Linked DNA regions of Prochlorococcus marinus XMU1412. Each later gene encodes a partner of the first gene's protein in a complex. Links are inferred from orthologs where the notes say so. Each region holds a gene or a part of one and is shown in the gene's direction. Other genes may lie near its edges. The genes, in order: tsaD and tsaE.

Evidence for each region.
Region 2: the proteins of tsaD (region 1) and tsaE are in contact, whole or in part, in a crystal structure (PDB 6N9A), measured with the Thermotoga maritima proteins. The link is inferred for Prochlorococcus marinus XMU1412 from one-to-one orthologs. Residues at the interface, in WP_004082750.1 of Thermotoga maritima: Cys10, Asp11, Arg49, His50, Leu82, Gly84, Gly135, Gly136, Glu154, Thr155, Leu156, Asp157, Asp158, Ser159, Glu162, Asp165, Lys166, Arg169, Leu170, Tyr175, Lys213, Thr214, Leu217, Tyr218, Gln221, Arg222, Asn324; in WP_004082108.1 of Thermotoga maritima: Leu37, Gly38, Lys46, Lys57, Val59, Lys60, Ser61, Thr63, Phe64, Thr65, Leu66, Met67, Val69, Pro71, Tyr82, Arg83, Leu84, Asp86, Asp88, Phe89, Asp93, Ile128, Asp130, Glu131, Arg134.

The regions. Positions count from the first base shown.
Region 1 is NZ_JAAORJ010000001.1:445,246-448,339, forward strand. The notes cover bases 243-3,002. They hold tsaD (tRNA (adenosine(37)-N6)-threonylcarbamoyltransferase complex transferase subunit TsaD), read left to right. Parts: upstream 243-967; coding sequence 968-2,038; downstream 2,039-3,002. Other genes in these bases: psaJ (photosystem I reaction center subunit IX), read right to left, coding at 243-310; HA152_RS02565 (Photosystem I reaction center subunit III), read right to left, coding at 339-893; HA152_RS02575 (high light inducible protein), read left to right, coding at 2,044-2,220; HA152_RS02580 (cation:proton antiporter), read left to right, coding at 2,384-3,002. Outside these bases: gmk (guanylate kinase), read left to right, coding at 1-160; more of psaJ, read right to left, coding at 176-242; more of HA152_RS02580, read left to right, coding at 3,003-3,094.
Region 2 is NZ_JAAORJ010000004.1:538,179-541,202, forward strand. What follows is about bases 82-2,771. They hold tsaE (tRNA (adenosine(37)-N6)-threonylcarbamoyltransferase complex ATPase subunit type 1 TsaE), read left to right. Parts: upstream 82-1,052; coding sequence 1,053-1,490; downstream 1,491-2,771. Other genes in these bases: ahcY (adenosylhomocysteinase), read right to left, coding at 82-1,001; HA152_RS09480 (carbohydrate kinase family protein), read right to left, coding at 1,448-2,446; HA152_RS09485 (alpha/beta fold hydrolase), read left to right, coding at 2,536-2,771. In the rest of the region: more of ahcY, read right to left, coding at 1-81; more of HA152_RS09485, read left to right, coding at 2,772-3,024. UniProt on the Escherichia coli protein: Required for the formation of a threonylcarbamoyl group on adenosine at position 37 (t(6)A37) in tRNAs that read codons beginning with adenine.

The DNA.
Region 1 (3,094 bases):
AAGAATAAGAAACAGAGGTACAGAAAAAGAAGAGGCAATTAAAAAAAGACTCTCAAGGGCTAATTATGAGATTTCTGTAGCAAATCAATTTGATTTTGCATTAACTAATCACAATGTTGATGAAACAGCAAAAAAAATAATCAAGTTAATAAAAACTTGATTATTTTTTTCTTTATCAGCTCATTGGATGGAATAATAAATCTGGGAAAAATCTATTAAATTCAATAATTATTCCGGCTGTAAGGCTTAGCCAAATTGCTGCTACTACTGGGGCAGATCTGACAAATTTTGTGTTTAGAATTTTGAACATTTGTTTTATGAAAGTTTTTTAAAGATTTTTAGCGAGGACCATTAAGTGTAATATTTTTGTCTTTCTCTCTTAGATCTCCATTTCTACCTTGCTTATTAGCAAGCAGAGGCCATTGTGCCCCTTTCACAAGACATTTTCTGGCTAAGTCTAGGTCAATAATGATCTCAAGATCTGCTGGGTTCTTAGTCTTTTTTGATTCAATAAGATACTCTCTCCCTGACCAGCCTATAATTCCAGCAATATAAATGAACAGCACTCCCGGAATAAGTAGATCTCCTTCATGACCTCTATTTAAAAGGGCTCCCCATGGCTCAAGAGGAGGTCCAATTATTAAATGTGGGAGGCCATCATCTCCGCATGATGCTTTTCCGTATCTTTCAAATCTTGCAATGTCTTTTTGAGTAGTTGCAGAATTTGCTCTCTCAATGAATTTAGAATTTTCAGAGCATTTTGTGAGAGCTGAAGCAGTATATTCAGTGCTGGCTCTATCTGCGTTTAAGGCAGGCCCATTGGCAGCTAGAGCAACTGGAGTAATTCCGAGGAACAGAAAAACTGAGGTTATTATTGAAAAAAAGAATTTCATAAGTTGCAATCTTTAATTCCTTATAGGGTGTTATGTAAGAAATTAATATTAAAATAGAACAAGTTGAATCAAAAATGCATAAAGTTTTAGCTATTGAAACAAGTTGTGATGAGACATCTGTCTCAGTAGTTTCTAATATTGGCGATACTTTTAGAATACATTCAAATATAATTGCCTCTCAAATTCAAGATCATTCAAAATGGGGAGGAGTTGTTCCTGAACTGGCAGCTAGAAAGCATTTAGAGTCATTACCTTTTGTTTTAGATAAGGCTTTAGAAGAATCAAATATCAAAATTGAGGAAGTTGATTATATTGCATCAACTGTAGCTCCTGGATTAGTTGGTTGTTTAAGAGTTGGCTCCATAACTGCAAGATCACTTTGCATGTTACATTCAAAACCATTTTTGGGAATTCATCATTTGGAGGGGCATTTATCTTCAATTCTCTTTTCAGAAAACTATCCAAAGAAATCCTTTCTTACATTACTTGTTAGCGGTGGGCATACTGAATTGATAAAGGTTGATGAAAGAAGGAGAATGCAAAGACTTGGGAAAAGTTTTGATGATGCTGCTGGAGAGGCATTTGATAAAGTTGGCAGATTATTAGGTCTTAGTTATCCAGGAGGACCAGCAATTGAAAAGATTGCTAAAAATGGGGACCCAATGAAATTTAATTTACCAAAATGCAGGATTTCTGATAAAAAAGGTGGATTCCTTAAATATGATTTCTCTTTTAGTGGTCTAAAAACTGCCGTATTAAGATTAGTTGAGAGAATAAATTTGGATGGGAAGACCGTTCCAATTCCTGATATTGCTGCAAGTTTTGAGAGAGTAGTGGCAGAGGTCTTGGTAGAGAGAACAATAAAATGTGCAGATGATCATAGTTTGGATAATGTTGTTGTGGTTGGGGGAGTGGCTGCTAACAATACATTAAGAAAAATGATGATTAGTGAAGCTCGTAAAAAATCCATTAAAGTTCATTTAGCTCCCCTTAATCTTTGTACAGATAATGCTGCAATGATTGGAGCGGCGGCGTTGTTCAGGATCAAATTTAAGGATCATTTAAGTTCCCTTAAATTAGGTGTCGCAGGAAGACTATCAATTGAACAAGCAAATACCCTGTATGAAGAAAATCCTCCTTTCTAACTTCAATGAACAAACAACCTAAAATCGAGATTAAAGAAACAAAAAACTTCGTTGATAAAAAGGAACTAAATTTGTGGAAAAGAGGTTTCACCCCTCAAGCTGAAATATGGAATGGAAGGATGGCAACTGTTGGTATAGGAATTATTTTTATAATTATTGCTTTAATAAGCCAGTTATCTTAATAGAAATAAAAGTCATTTTCTTGAAAGTAGTTTTGAAAGATTTAATAAAAATTTCTCTTATTCAGCCGATGAATTAAATTAAAAAGTATTGTATTTATTGGACTTGAGATAAGATTATTGATTTAATCAAAATAATAAATTTTTTTATTATTTATATTTTTATATGACGCCTGAAAGGCTTGGATTACTTTGGGGGATAACTGTATTTGCAGGTGCTTGCGCTCGATTATTTTCTTCTTTTACAGGATTCCCAAGTGTTGTTATTTTATTGCTTTCTGGATTATTCATCGGAAGATCAGGATTAGGCCTTGTTGAGCCTTTAGATCTTGGGCAAGGGCTTGAAACTATCGTAGGGCTTTTAGTTTGTTTGGTTCTTTTTGAAGGGGGATTAAATTTAAAACTACCTGAGGGGAATATAAGAAATACTGTTTTGAAAATTTCATTAGTAAGACTTTTTATTTCATTATCTGTTGGAATTTTTATTGCTCATTGGCTGGCTGGCCTCTCATGGCAAGTCGCAGGAATATACAGTGCCATAGTTCTAGCTACTGGACCAACAGTTGTCTCTCCATTAGTGGAACAAATAAAATTAGCTTCTCCACTCTCGGAAGTTTTAAAGGCTGAGGGGTTGTTGCTTGAACCAATTGGTGCGGTACTAGCATTACTGCTTTTAGAACTGACCTTAGGTGACCTCCGTGGGATTAACGATGTATTTATAGCATTAATGCAAAGATTAGGGGGAGGAGTCTTTATCGGATTAAGCGCAGGATGGTTACTATCAGAAATTTTAAAAAAAATAAAAACTGAAGCCTCATTTGGTATAGAGCTTCAAGTTACCCTTGGATTTATTTTCCTTGTGTATGGTATTTGCGAA
Region 2 (3,024 bases), on another replicon or contig:
TCTTTCATCTTGACGAGATTTTCATTTGTAATTACTTGATAATTCCCAGTTGCTGTAACAAAGATATCTATATCTTCCACAACATCGTCTAACGTGACAACGCTAAAACCTTCCATTGCCGCTTGAAGAGCACAAATTGGATCAACTTCAGCAACTTTTACGATTGCACCAAGTCCACGCAATGACTGAGCTGAACCTTTACCTACATCTCCAAAACCCATTACCAAAGCAACCTTCCCAGCAATCATCACATCAGTTGCGCGCTTTATACTATCAACTAAAGATTCGCGACAGCCATATAAATTATCAAATTTGCTCTTAGTTACTGAATCATTAACGTTGATCGCAGGGAAAGGTAAAGCATTTTGCTTTTGCAGTTGATACAGTCTTGCAACTCCTGTCGTAGTTTCTTCAGTGACACCAATGATATTACTTTTAATTCTAGAATAGAAGTCATTATCATTTTCTAATTTAGACTTAATAGAATTGAATAAAGCAATTTCTTCTTCATTACCAGGATTATCTAAAACAGACAAATCTTTTTCCGCTTTACTGCCGAGTATCAATAAACCAGTTGCATCCCCACCATCATCAAGAATCATATTTGGAGAGTCTGAACCCCAATCAAGAATGTAGTGGGTATATTGCCAATATTCATCAAGTGTCTCACCTTTTTTTGCGTATACAGGAATTCCTTGATCTGCAATAGCCGCCGCCGCATGATCTTGAGTTGAAAAAATATTGCATGAAGCCCATTTCACTTCTGCCCCAAGATCAACAAGAGTTTCTATTAAGACTGCAGTCTGAATAGTCATATGCAAACTTCCGGCTATTTTTGCACCTTTTAGTGGCTTTTCTGATTGATATTTATCTCTAAGTGCCATTAATCCAGGCATTTCCGTTTCGGCAATTTTAATTTCTTTACGGCCAAAATCTGATAAGGAGATATCAGCAATTTCATAATTTGGTGTAGGGGTTTTAACTGAATTTGCGATAACCATATCTAGTAAATACATTTATTATTAAACTATAAATGATTTTTGTGTAATTTTGTGTTTGTTGAAAATTTAAAAGAAACTTTAAATTTAGGAAAAAAACTCTCACACAAATTAAATCCACAATCAATTGTTTTATTAAAGGGTCCAATTGGGGCTGGGAAAACTTCATTTGTACAAGGGATTGCTAAAGGCTTATCAATCTCTGAGGACATTACAAGCCCTACATTTGCTTTATCGCATCACTATAACTCCGGAAAAATTCCACTAATCCACCTTGATTTATACAGGTTAGGAAATGTATCTTTAGCAAAGGAAGTTTTTTTTTCTGAAGAAGAAGAAGCAATACAAAGACAAGCTATTTTAGTTATTGAATGGCCAGAATTAATAGAACCAGTTATTGATAATTTCTGGAAAATAGAAATTAGTTACGCAAAAGATTATGGAAGAAACTACGAAATAAGAGATCCCAAAAATTTATTAACCTTTTCATAATATGGCTGTTGCTCGATGGCGCCTTCACCAAGACAAGTTAATAATCCACAAACACCTGCGAACTTAATGCAATCTTCTATCTCTAAATCATTTGTAGGATAGCCAGAAGAAATTAATTTTGAAATAAAGCCAGCTAGAAAAGCATCGCCTGCCCCGGTTGTATCAACAATTTTTTGTGAAGTAGGAGTTTCGGTAATTCCCTGAAATCCGTTGATGCTCCATAAAACAGGATTTTTTCCATCAGTTATTATTACATCTGGTCTATTAGACAGTCGTTGAGATATTAGCAAGGGATTTTCATCCTCAAAAAACAAAATTGCTTCTTCCTTCGCAAGCTTTAAAACATTTGCATGATTTAAAAAATTCTTGATTAAATTAACTCTCGCGGCTTTACTAATTTCGGATGAGAAACTTGTATGATCCCAAAAGACCTCTCTCCAATTCAAATCAATAACTATTTTGACTTCAAATTTATTAGCCTGTTCTATAAGAAAAAAAATAGTCTCTGCTGATATTGGAGATGATAATAAGTTCGTTCCTGTTACCAAATATTTTATTTCTAGAAAAGATTTCTCCAAATTTAAAATTTCTTTTTCTATTAATTTCTTGCTAAGAACTTCGTCTGCATAGCATACATGAGAACTTTCCTCAAAGCCTGAAAAAAAACGATCTCCAAATTGATCCCTATCAACATTAACCACACGAGTAGATGAATCATTATTTAATTGCAAGAAATCTAAATTAACTCCCAATTGATCAAATTGAGAAATAAATTTTTTTCCATAATCATCATTACCCAAACTTCCCATAAAGATTGAATCTATTTTTAATTTTCTCAATGCACAAGCTACATTAGCCGGCGCACCACCCAAAAAATCTGTAAATCCTTTATTTGACTTATTTCTGATTCTGTCTATTAAAGCCTCACCAATACATATAACCTTTTTCTTTTTCATAAAATGAACGCTTTTTCTTAACTAAGAATAATTTATTAAAAACGAATAATTTTTTTTTGAATTAAAGTTTAATTAAAAGCATATACACAGTGTCTTTAAATAAATCTGAAACTTGGAAGTGGAAAAATTGGGAAATTTCTTGGTCTTTATCCAAAGAATCTACTTCTGAAAAAAATATTAAAATTTTATTAGTTCATGGATTTGGGGCATCAAAAAACCACTGGAGACATAATCAAGATTTTCTTGGTAAATTTTCTAACTGCTATGCAATTGACTTATTAGGATTTGGTGAAAGTAGTCAGCCTAGTGCTTTATTAAATTACGAACCTGACAAAGTAAACTCCATTAAATATTCTTTTGACTTATGGGGTAATCAAATATCAACATTTTGTGCAGAGGTAATAAAATCTCCTGTTTACTTGGTAGGAAATTCAATTGGAGGTGTTATTGCATTGAAAGCTGCTGAAATCCTCAAAGATAATTGCAAAGGTATCATTTTGATTGATTGTGCACAAAGAACTATGGATGATAAACGTTTAAAAAAAAGTGATATCTTAATGAATCTACTGAGACCTGTC